DNA from 3 places in the Paraliobacillus sp. X-1268 genome. Region 3 is predicted to be linked to each of the others. Evidence: riboswitches for the same ligand, from Rfam matches in the RefSeq annotation. Region 3 holds a riboswitch; each other region holds the start of a gene.

Region 1 (4,265 bases), on a different contig from region 3:
TGGAATACCAGCTTCCCAAAATGAGGTAAAAATCTCCTCACTATCTTCATTCGTTATCTTCTCTTGATCTGTTATTATCTGAATAGCTACACCACGCTGATTTGCCTCAAGTATAGCCTCTGAAATAACTGTATCATCAAGATTATAAATAGCTATATCAAGGCTTTCGGTTGAATTGTTAATGATATCTAGCAATTGTTGTTCGGGATCTCCCTCCAAATTACTGAGAGAATAGGAGATTTTGCTTCCAGTTGCATCTATTTCATTTGTATTATTATCAAAGATGAAATAGACATTTAACAGGATGGAAAGTGCCAAAAAGACACTAATAATTTTATTCATAAAATGTTCCTTTCTTAGGTGAGATGATATCCTCTACATTACCGATTATAAGATTCATTTCTTAAAAATCCCTTAACTGCCAATAGTATATTTATTTAAAAGATAGTTTTTTCAGAATATTGTATTTACTTTTTGTCAGAAAGTGTTACTATATGTATACTTTACGATTTTAACAGGGGGAAATGGATATGGTAACATTTTTACTTGCATTATTTGCACTTATACTTGGTTATATTTTTTATTCTAAATTTGTCGAGAAAGTTTTTGTAGTAAACGATGAAACAGTTACACCTGCATATAGTAAGCGTGATAATTTAGACTTTATTCCAATGAGTTGGTGGAAGGGAAACTTGATTCAATTGCTAAATATTGCGGGATTAGGTCCAATATACGGAGCGGTTGCTGGCGCTCTGTATGGGCCAGTAGCATTCTTTTGGATTGTGTTAGGTAGTATATTTGCAGGGGGCGTACACGATTATTTTTCAGGAATGATGTCCTTACGTCACGGTGGGGCACAATTTCCAACGCTTGTTGGCCGATATTTAGGAAAGTATATCAAGTCATTTATTAATGTTATTTCACTTGTTTTAATGATTTTGGTTGCAGCAGCATTCACTGCTGGACCTGCACAATTGATTTCGCAAATTACACCATTAAGCTTTTTTGTTTCCTTAGTAATTATCTTTGCTTATTTTGTTATAGCAACTGTATTGCCAATTAATCGTGTTATTGGACGAATCTACCCAATTCTAGGAGCGATCTTGTTAATAATGGCAGCTTCTGTTGGAATTGCCTTGCTGTTTTCAGGAAAACCAATCCCTAATATTACATTGCAAAATTTGCATCCTGGTGATTTACCTATTTGGCCTTTATTAATGGTTACAATATCGTGTGGAGCAATTTCTGGTTTTCACTCGACACAAAGTCCAATTATTGCGAGTACAATGAAAAAGGAAACAGATGGGCGTAGAATTTTTTACGGAGCAATGATCACTGAAGGAGTTATTGCATTAATTTGGGCAGCTGCAGGGATGACTTTCTTTAATGGAACTACTGGATTACAAGAAGCATTAGCCGCTGGAGGTCCGTCAGGTGTTGTTAACGAAATTTCAACGTCATTACTTGGAGTTACTGGTGGGATTCTAGCGATATTCGGTGTAATTATTCTGCCAATAACAACTGGGGATACTGCATTACGATCATCACGAATGATTTTAACAGATATGCTTTCGAATATATTTGATATGAATAATAAAATTAAAGTACTACTTATTGCAATTCCAGTTTCTATTCCTGCATTCTTTCTAGCGACCATTGATTATACATTTTTATGGCGGTATGTTGGCTGGACAAATCAAGTGGTTGCAACAGTAATGCTTTGGACAGCTGCAATGTATCTAGTTGAAAGTCATAAATTTCATTGGATAGCAGCAATACCGGCTATTTTTATGACTGGTGTATCGACAACATACATTTTTTATGCTCCTGAAGGATTGGGACTTGATTATAGTCTTTCTTTAACAATTGGTTTTATTTTAACTTTATTAGTAGTAGCGTGGTATATAATCCAATTAGTTAAATATCAAAGAATTAAAAAAAGAAGTGCACAATTAAACATAGCATAACTAAAAGGTACCTTCTAAAGGTGCCTTTTTAAAGTTAATTTATTTAAATTAGAACTACTAATTTAGAACATATTATGATATTATATTTAAGCAATTATAACTATATACTTTGGCAAACTTATTGAAAAATGAGGACGCAAAGCCACGAATCTAAAGCTTTAGAGCAAAGATAGTCGAGCTGCATTTAGTCATTTAGCACGTATTAAAATGATTGTGAGCCTACAAATGTTTTTGTAGGCTTTTTTGCGTACATGGTATAAAACAGGGGGAAAGTGTAATGGAAAAGTATAGTATTAAGGTTGATGAAACAAATAAGAAAGTAGACATGATTGTAAGTGGTTCGTTTGAGCCTGCAGATGTGGAGCAGTTCGTGAAAGATTATCAAACAAAAATAGGTGCTATTACAACTAATCAATATACATTAGATGTTGATTGTACCACTATGAATATACTGACAAAAGATATGGTGCCGAGTTTAGAAAATTCATTTAAAATGTACAACCAATCAGGATTCGAAAAGATTCTTTTCACAATCAAGAAAAATCCTGTAATAAAAATGCAGTTGAAACGAATTGCTAAAAATTCAGGTTTAACAAATTCTGAAGTAGTCGAGATTGCGTAAAACTATTTAAATGATATTGGTTTAAAGGTGGGTATTGTTAGTGGAAAACATTAGAATTAAAGGGGTAGATGTTTATCATCCGGATAAGATTCTGGATAATGCATATTTCATTAATCATTTTGCTGAGAGAGATAAAGATATAGAGAGATTTTTAACACATATGGGTAGAGATAAGAGATATGTGATTGATAATTCAGAAGAAAATGGATTGACAATGGGAGTCGCTGTTGCACGAAAATTATTAAAAAAGCTAAATCTCACTGGTAAGGATATCGATATGATTGTATTTTCAACGCAAGTACCAGAAACTACTTTTCCTACTAATACGATGTTTTTACATGCTGCAATTGAGGCAGATAGTGAGACGATAATATTTGACTCTAATGCTAATTGTGCTGGCATGACAGTTGCTGTAGAACAAGCGTCTTATTATATGAAAGCAAATGCTCGAATAAATAAAACACTTGTTGTAGGCTCTGACTATAATTCGCTTATTAGCAATCCAGAAGATGAGATTACATATGCTAATTATGGTGACGCTGCTGCCGCTGTAGTGTTGGAGAAAACAAAAGAAGATTCTGGTTTTATTGATGCTATCTACCATACTGATTCAGTTAATCATGATAAAATTATGTATCCTGGAAATGGCTTATCGAATATAAACAGTGAAGAAGATAAATATATTAAATGGCTTCCTTTTAATGCCGATTTGGCAATGCCACCAACTTATAGAATGTTAGATAGACTATTAGAAAGAAACAATCTAACAACAAATGACATAAAAGCCTACTGCTTATCCCAATTCTCTTTAGCTAATATCTTGAAAATTCAAAATAAATTTGCTTTAGATCAGAAACAATTGATTTATGTTGGAGATCGCTTTGGTTATACAGGTACCAGTAGTCCATTTATTGCTTTACATGAAGCAGTAGAAACTGGAGTTGTAACACGTGGAGATTATGTTGTTTTTTGGACGATAGGTGCAGGTTTTCAACTTGTCGCAATGTTGTTTAAATATTAGTTTAAATGATAGAATGTTGTTAGAGGTGAATTATGTATGCGAGCAGTTCTTTATATATGCCATGGTAGTAAAAATGATCAAACGAATAAACAATTTCAATTAGAATTGGAACAGATGGAACAATACATCAATGCTCCAATCCAGATCACTGCTTTTCTAGAAGCAGAGCCATCAATTATTGAAGGTGTTACAAAATGTTCGGAGCAAGGTGCGACAGAAATTATTCTTGTGCCTATTTTTCTATTACCTGGAGTGCATGTAATAAAGGATATTCCTAATGAAGTGAAAATTGCACAACGCACATTTCCCGAGATACCTATCCATTTAGGGGAACCATTAGGTGCTAGGGAACAACTTATTTTAAATACTCAAAAGCGTATAGTAAATAAGCGTTTGAAGGGTAAACAAAAAAGAGAAGCAGTTCTCCTTGTTTCACACGGTAGTAGGTATTTAGAAGCAAGTAATACATTTACTTATTTTGCACGTGAATTAGAAAATAGATTGCTAGAATTACCTGTCTTCGAATCTTATTTGAATTCGAACAAACCAAATTTCGAATCTGAATTAAGACGTTTATTGGCAGCTGATTATGAGGTTATTTATCTAGTGCCACACTTTTTTTCAATAGGGTTTTTCCCTGAAAAGATAAAACAAA
Region 2 (4,265 bases), on a different contig from region 3:
TTGGTTATTTTGATTGGCTCAACAGACTAATCGATAGTTTTGAAACACAGGAAATATTTGATTTCATTCCAATCGATAAAAAGGACGATCCAAAAGAATAACTTTAAGCGACTTTACTAGCTTGACTTTTCAATCAAGTAGCTGTGAAAGGCTTTAAGAAAAGAGACACAACTAGCTTACTATGCTAGATGTGTCTCTCTTCTGTATATGTACTTTAACTATGCTGAGGACTTTCCATCTTAATTTAAAAATGCATGAGGGATAAATTGAGAAGAGGAACAGACTTTTACACCATTTTTATTTTTGTACTGTTTTTAACGCTAATTAATTTTTAATGACAAAAAAGTTGCCAACCATATCAGTTGACAACTTTTTATATAAGTAGACTTTTAGCGTAGGTCCATGTAATACAGATTTGCCACGTCATCTTTCGTAATAACATGATCGCCCGACTTAAGTGATACTATGACAATTCCATCTCTCATTTGATGAATTATTCCATCTATCTTGATTTCTGCATCATCTCCAGTATTAAACACTAAAGTTAATGTTGACTCTTCTGAAGTTGTAAACGCAATCCTTGTTGAACTCTCAATTTTTAGACTCTGCGTTAGTGTTAAGCCGCTATATTCTACTGTTCCTTTACTTGATGATAGATTTCCTTCGATCGTAAAGAAATCGCTATCCTTTCCATCAGTCGTGAAATTATGAGAATACTCTCCAGTTACTGGCTCCGTTGGGTTGGGATCTGTTGGGTCTGTTGGAGTTGGGTCTGTAGGCATTTCTATTGAATTCCCTCCTACAGATATAAGGCTTGTTGTATAATTTTTTATTTTTGTCATAAGTTCTGAGTTAAGTTTATATGATTTATCATCAACTGCATCATTAAACTCCCATGTGAAGTCTCCGTTATTTAGGCGACCAGATTCTTCTTTAACAATTTGTTCTACAGCACTTACTTCATCAATAGCCGATACATTTACGCCCATATCTATACTAGTATCAAAGTTATTATAAGTTGTTCCCCCTACTAGTGTTTTGTATGTGCTTGGTACCGTTTCGTTTCTAGACGATGCTAGGTATGCGTCAAATGAACTTGTATTAGCTGAAGCTGTTCCTTCATTTGAATTTGCGTAAATTAAACTTGTAGCATCAACAATTGTATTATTGTATGCTTTAATCATTCCTCCATCTTCATCAGAGAATGTACCACTCCCTAACGTATCAGTACCCTGTAAGGAACTCATCATAGGATATTTTGCATTTCTAAAATAATTGGATTCTACAAACGCCGAACCACCTGTTGTCACCCCAATTCCATATTTCGAGATTCCATCAAAAAAGTTATTATACACATGTACAGATGCCACTCTTATACGTGGATGGCGAGAGTCTGAATGGTCAAACCAGTTATGGTGAAAGGTTACAAAGAACTCTGATGATTCACTCAACCCGACTAGAGAAGATTTTCCTGAATCCCAGTAATGATTGTGGGAAATTGTAATATTTGTTGAACCTTTCTTAAGGTCTGTTGAACCATCACCTTTTGACTGGTCAGAATCTGATCCTGCAGTTCCATAGAATAGATCATTATGATGGACCCAAACATTCACATTATCTGTATCAAGTGAAATTGCATCGTCAGGGAATAAAGCCATGCCTAAGTTTCTAATTTCTAGATTACCAGTATATCTCGCTAGTATTCCCCATCCATAGGCATACGTATCTTCTCCGATACCTTCTAAAGTAATATTCATTTCTGAATAACTTGTATTACCTTTCACTTCAAGGTAACCATTACTATTAAGTTGTCCACTCATGTTGTCATCAGTAATTTTGCCAATAAACCGGATTGCAAGTGGTGTTTTATCATATCCCTTTTTTCTTAATGATAAAATTTCTCCTATACCAACTCCCGTTTCCTTATCACCTGAGCTATTGATTATTACTTCTTGCTTAACTGTTGTTGCAGTCTCAGATGTTACATAAATAACTTGAGCTCCTTCCCTAAGTGTCCCATCCTCATTATAAGCTCCTGAAGCTGTGCCATATTGTGAGTTCCCTGCAAAGGCAAATCCAGATCTGTCATGTTCCTTTACGGAAAGTGTATTTGTGTAATCGCTTACACTAGAGCCATCTTTAAGTAAACCGTCCACTTTCATTACATAATCTCCAGCTGCAAGACCTACGGCGTCAGCTCTCCAATAAGAAGCGTAGTTACGAATTAAATCATTGTCAATTTGTTGATATTGAGAATCTGGAGCGCTTGCAGGTTTAATATATACATTATATCCTTCTGCATTACTTATAGGTGACCACTCTACATATGCAGTTTCAAACCAAGCCCCACTGTTAGATATAGAAAGACTTGCAGCACTTACTGTCTGATTTGCGAATCCGACCGTCACCAAAGATAGTATAAAAGAATACAATAAAAAACGCGTAAATACCTTTGTGATTACATTCTTCATTAAAATCCCTCCAATGTTTTAAATTTTCATACCCTGACCTTACCACCATGACTCTATTTTCATATGGCTTAACTTCTGCCTTAATAAGTTGATCTTGTTCATTCACCTCCTTAAACGAAAACCTAAGTTCTCATTTCATAGTAAGTGCAATTTTCAAAACCGTCTCGACAGAGCAAAAAAACTAACGACTTCTTGTCATTAAGTTGCATTACAAAAACAACACAAGTCATTTGATTAAATAACTATAGTCATTAATATGTGCAACCCGACGATCATAGAAAATTACTTTACCTTAGATTCGTAGCTTTGCGTCCCTATTTTTCAATAGGTTTGCCAAATATAATATTATGTTTTTCTTGGCATTATTAATTTTAACAATTTTTTCTATAATAAGTAAATAATTAGATAGTACTGTTTTTACTGGAATTATTCTTTTATTCTGTAATATTTGAATTTAAAATTTTAAATATGTTGAATTTAATGTTCTAATAATTTAGAATTAAATTATATTAGAAAAAGAGGTGCTTTAATGGATATTTTAAATACCACAAGTAGAAAAAGAGAGACCTATGAAGTTCAACTCGAATATTCGTTACTTTGGGAATGTGCATTAGGGATTGCTGCTGTGACAAACAGTCCTTTAATTAAGACTTTAGAAAGGCCTCAAGAATATTGGAAACAAGTAAAAAGCTCTATCTCGGATGACTTATTAGATCACCTAGCCACCGTGGAAGAGAAAAACACTTGGAAGTCTTTATTACAGCTGCTTCACCAAGAAGAATTTACTGAAATCAAGCATTTCATTTCATACATTTCAGAGCTATCTGAAACAGATTTAAAGTATATTTGTCTACCTTTCATCGGCCAGAAATATGACGAAATAAGGCTAAGGGCGGCAATCGGACAACACGTCGCAGCAACCGAATTAATGACGTTAACAAAAGACAACCCTTTTTTTCCTACTTATATCGAATTTATTTGCGATGTAAATGCTGCTTATTTAAAGGAGCATCTCATTGCTGTTATGAAAGGCTGGTTCGAACAGGTTATTAAAAATGAAAAACCAGAAGAGGTTACTACCTATCTAAAAACGGATTTAGAATCAAAAATTCACATGTCTAAGCGGATGTCTCCTGAAGCGTTGGTAGAATGGGCAACTGGTGGGATTATCTATTTACCAGAGCCAAGTATCGGTAGAGTCTTGCTAATTCCACAATATGTTTATCGACCTTGGAATATTGAAGCAGATATAGAAGGAACAAAAGTTTTCTACTATCCGATAGCAAATGAAAGTATATTTCCTAATAAACCGCATATCCCTAATAACTTTCTAGTTCTGAGATATAAAGCTCTAGGTGATGAGGTTAGACTCCGTATGATCAAACTATTATATGAAAATACCTTAACATTACAAGACATCACAAATGAACTAGACATAGCAAAATCTACGGTTCATCATCATCTCAAAATCCTTAGGTCAGCTAGATTAGTAGAGATAGTGAATGGAGTGTATTGTTTGAAGCAAAATGCACTAAAATCATTACCAAAAGAGATGGAACAATATCTAAATCCAAGATAAGGGGAACAAGAGATGGCAGAATCATTAAAAAGAAGTGTTAACGAAGTATCTGAATTTAAGAAAAATCACTCTGCTTTTCGTTTTATTGGTGGAAATGTCATATCTTTTTGTGGTGACCAAATTTATTTGATCGCTATTCCTCTTATGGTTTTGGCTATAACAGGTTCTCCATTGAGCATGGGGTTGGTAGCGGCACTTGAGCGTTTACCAATTTT
Region 3 (4,265 bases):
AATCATGTGATTATAGGAGTCAAACGATTAGATGGATATTTTTCCATCTTGGTGCTTGACTCCTTTTTCTTTTCTAAAAGTTAAATGGTATAATTATCAAAAGAAATAATTTAAAAATTAAAGGAGAATTTTATATGAAAAGGGTTGGAATTGTTGGTGGATTAGGTCCAGAATCTACCGTTGATTACTACCAGTCTATCATCGCTAAATACCAAGAACGGATGCAAAGTAAAGAAGTTCTACCTGAAATGTTTATTAATAGCATCAATATGTATCAAGTTTTTGAATTTATTAATAACAAGCAACTAGATGGGTTAACGAACTACCTTGTTGATGCTGTTAAAAAGTTGGACGCCGTGGGGTCTGACTTTGCGATAATCTCGGCAAACACACCTCATATTGTATTTGAAGAAGTCCAAAAACAAATCCCGATTCCAATGATAAGTATTGTTGAGGCCACATATAATAAGACTTTGGAGTTTGGCTTGAAAAATATTGGATTAATCGGAACGAAATACACAATGGAAAATGACTTTTTTAAATCTCCATTTACATCACGGAATAAAAAAGTCACTGTACCAACGGAATCTGAACAGCAATATATCCATGGTAAGATTGTAGCGGAACTGGAAAATGGGATTGTGAATAATGAGACCAAAATAAACTATTTGAACATAATCAAACGGATGAAAGAAGAGGAAGGTATCGAAGGAGTAATTTTGGGCTGTACAGAACTTCCCATGATTATTAAGGGAGAAGATTTGGATATCCCCGTTTTTAATACTACAGAAATTCATGTCAACCGAATTGTAGATACAATTTTTAGATGAGCGATTAGAAAGTAATTTAGTTGAAATCGATTATTTATAATTATTTTTCTAGGGCCTACACCTTTTGATGTAGGCTTTTTGCTATACTAAAATTTTTTAAACATAATTGAAAATGTACTTAGAACTCGAATGAATTTGAGTGATTGAGGCGAATTATCTTATGATCTATTATTATCCAAATAAAACTACACAGTGCTCAATTAATAAAAATCGACAATCGAATAATAAAATGTCGAAACAACACTAAATATCACGTTTTTTCGTTGCGGTGTCAATAATTTGCTTGTATTATACTTGTATATCAATTTTTTTTAGCTGACACCAATATCTACGAAAAATTTTATAGAATTGACCTCTTTCATTATATTTTGGTGTAAGATTGGATACTGCGGGAAATGATACTATTTTTATCCATTTTTGAAAAAAATAAGCAGCTCAAGTACTTAAGAACGTGAGGTGAATGGAGATTATGCAGTATAAGAGAGAGACAGCGTTTCGTTATGCTTTTGAACAACCAATTTCTGCACTATTTAGAATAGAAAACATTAATGGGAATTCCGTAACTACTTCTGCTGGAGAAGCTAAAATAATTGACATAAGTACAGAAGGGGTCAAATTCACTTCAAAATTGAATATACCAGAAACAGACAAGTCGATCCATCTAGTCATATCTTTTGAATTAAATAAGCAAGAAATGAAATTTAAAGGGATAATAGTTTGGAAGAAAAAAAACCATACTACAAATGATTATGGTGTTAATCTAATGATTGAAGAAAATGCTAAAAAAGAGTTAATAGAACAATTGAAAATATATTCAAAAAAAGTAAAAGGTAATATTGATTAAACTTATTCTTAAATTAATTGTTTGATTTATTTGAAATCGAATATTTATAATTATGTTTCTAGAGCCTACACCATTTGATGTAGGCTTTTTGCTATCCTGAATTCTAATTAATTAATATTTTTCGACAAAAAATTTAAAATACCCCCTCAAATAAAAATAATTCCACGTATTAATAGTAGATTCCTAATTTCAATAAAAACAAAGGCAAAACCATTGAAAGGTGGTGACGCTAAGCTAGAGGGACTAAAAGGTAAATATGCCTATGTCAGCCAGTTGCGATAAGTGAAATAGATACGTTTTTTGGCATTATATTATTCGTGTGAGGGAGAGAATTATTTTGAAAATAAAAGACATATGTGCTACCGGTTTTTTGATAGTCGGCGTATTATTTACTAGCAATTCTGTATATGCAGAAGTTGATACGAGTCAATTAAATGAAATTGAGGACTTGAACAATGAGGATGTAATAGAAGATACAGGTTTAACACCAGATAACTTCTTTTACTTTTTAGATAAAGCAGTAGAAAATTTGCAATTACTACTTACAACTGATTCAGAAAAGGAATCGGAGCTTTTACTTCAAATAGTAGCAGAACGTTTATCAGAATCAGAACAAATGGTTGATGAAGAGCAAGAAGAATATATGAGTGAATTAATTGAGGAATATTTAGTTGCATTAGAAAAGGCACAAGAAGAGGTTGCAGAAGTTGTATCCAATGAACAAGTTGAAGAGGATATCAAAGAAACATTAGCAACTGAATTGGAAGACTCCACAACGGTAACAGAGGAAGTAACAGAAACTATAGAAGAAGAAAAGTTAGTAGAATTTGAAGAAAGGCAACAAGAAGCTTATTTAGTAGCAAATGTTGTAAAAGACCTTGATCCCGAAAAGGTTGCGGAATTACGTGCTCAAGAGCTTGGGTTTGGTCAAATTGTTAAAGTGGTCACTTTAGCAGAAGAGAGCGGTAAAACAGAGGAAGAAATTATTGCTTTATTACAAGAAGGTAAAGGATTTGGTGAAATAGCGAAAGAGTTGAATATCCACCCTTCTCAAATCATGAAAAAGGTAATGGCTAAAAAAGAAAAAGAAATGGAGCAATTGCTAGAAGAAGCGAATGCGTCTGGTGATGAAGAGGCAATCTCGAAACTATCTACTTCATTAGCAAACCTTGATATAAAGAAACTAGATTTTAACGTCACATATGATGAATTGACGGTTGAAGATAAAGCGGTTGTGGATGAAACAGAAATAGAAGTAGTTTCTGATGAAACAACACAAGATGAGGCAAACGACACGATAGTTGAAACGATAGAAGAGACTGAAAATGAATTAATAGAGGAAACAACATCAGAGAACACAGAAGAAGTGGTTGAAGATGAGGTAGAAAACGAAAGAAAAGAAGAAACAAACGAATTGTCCAAAGTAGCTACTGAAGTTGCAGAGGCTGAGAAACAGGCAGCTAAAGAAGAAAAAGCAAGATTAAAAGAGTTAGAGAAAGAAGCGAAACAACAAGCAAAAGAAGAAGCTAAAAAAGAGAAAGAAAGACTAAAAGTATTAGAAAAAGAAGCAGCAGAACAAGCGAGAGAAGCCGCAAAAGAAGCAGCAGAGCAAGCGAGAGAAGAGGCAAAAGAAGCGAAAGAGAAATTGAAAGAAGAGAAGAAAGAACAAGCTGATAAAGCTAAAGAGGCAGCAAAAGGAAAACAAAACAAAGAAGACTAAAGGTAAAATGAAGGAGCCCTATTTTAGGGCTCCTTAAGTCTATTATATTGTTCTTATAAGTAAGAAGATTTAGATGATAGATTCAAATATATGAATAGACAAGTTTTGGTTATTTACCTATACATAAAAAAATCGTATGCTTAGAGTTCAAATGACTGATGATTGAGGGGTGAATAGGGTGCATGAAACTGAAGTGAATCACTATATAAAAGCTGCATCAAATGGTGATGACATTGCTAGAGAGAAATTAATTAATCATCATAAACCCTATATTATCAATACAGTTGGACATGTTTGTAAAAGATTTATCACGTGGAGTGATGAAGAGTCTAGTCTAGGATTACTAGCATTTGATCGCGCAATTGACACATATGATAGTTGCGCTAATAAAAGCTTTCTAAATTATGTATATTTACTTATTAAACGAGAGTTAATAGACTACTTTCGTCGAGAAACTAAGCTAAAACATATACCATTAGAAGTAGAATCAATTAATAGTGAGGATTCAGTAACTGTTTATGATGTTGATCATTCTATGGATACGTATCACCAACATCTTCAACAAAGAGAATTAGTGGAAGAAATTCTGGAATTAAGCGAAATCTTAAAACAATTCAACATTGAATTTGAAGAATTGGAAGCATGTTCCCCTACACATCGGAAAACGAAAGCAAACTTGATTACAATTGCGAATGATTTTATTCAAAATCCAGAGTTAGTAGATTTCTTTTTAAAAAAGAAACGTTTTCCTGTTACTAGATTTATAGAAGTGTCTGGTCATCGATTAAAAACGGTTGAGAGACATAGGAAGTATATCGTGGCTTTGGTTGTTGTACGACTGCATCCAGAATGGCGACAACTATCTGCCTAT

What was found. Region 3 has a riboswitch for cyclic di-GMP ahead of D2K62_RS07835 (DUF5667 domain-containing protein). Riboswitches for the same ligand answer to the same signal wherever they lie in the genome.
Region 1: it holds a riboswitch for cyclic di-GMP, as region 3 does, so the genes downstream of both, D2K62_RS11650 (hypothetical protein) here and D2K62_RS07835 (DUF5667 domain-containing protein) in region 3, are expected to answer to the same signal.
Region 2: it holds a riboswitch for cyclic di-GMP, as region 3 does, so the genes downstream of both, D2K62_RS04785 (pectate lyase family protein) here and D2K62_RS07835 (DUF5667 domain-containing protein) in region 3, are expected to answer to the same signal.

Annotation. Positions count from the first base shown of each region.
Region 1 covers NZ_QJSK01000009.1:66,320-70,584, forward strand. The annotation lists gene D2K62_RS11640 (phospholipase D-like domain-containing protein) at 1-342, opposite strand, end outside; gene D2K62_RS11645 (carbon starvation CstA family protein) at 531-1,967, shown strand; cyclic di-GMP riboswitch class I at 2,069-2,153, shown strand; gene D2K62_RS11650 (hypothetical protein) at 2,245-2,589, shown strand; gene D2K62_RS11655 (ketoacyl-ACP synthase III) at 2,630-3,610, shown strand; gene D2K62_RS11660 (sirohydrochlorin chelatase) at 3,647-4,265, shown strand, end outside.
Region 2 covers NZ_QJSK01000002.1:22,219-26,483, reverse strand. The annotation lists gene D2K62_RS04790 (hypothetical protein) at 1-101, shown strand, start outside; gene D2K62_RS04785 (pectate lyase family protein) at 390-2,471, opposite strand; cyclic di-GMP riboswitch class I at 2,728-2,816, opposite strand; gene D2K62_RS04780 (ArsR/SmtB family transcription factor) at 3,001-4,050, shown strand; gene D2K62_RS04775 (MFS transporter) at 4,063-4,265, shown strand, end outside.
Region 3 covers NZ_QJSK01000004.1:36,992-41,256, reverse strand. The annotation lists gene D2K62_RS07845 (aspartate/glutamate racemase family protein) at 135-830, shown strand; gene D2K62_RS07840 (PilZ domain-containing protein) at 1,300-1,674, shown strand; cyclic di-GMP riboswitch class I at 1,868-1,955, shown strand; gene D2K62_RS07835 (DUF5667 domain-containing protein) at 2,012-3,394, shown strand; gene D2K62_RS07830 (sigma factor) at 3,573-4,265, shown strand, end outside.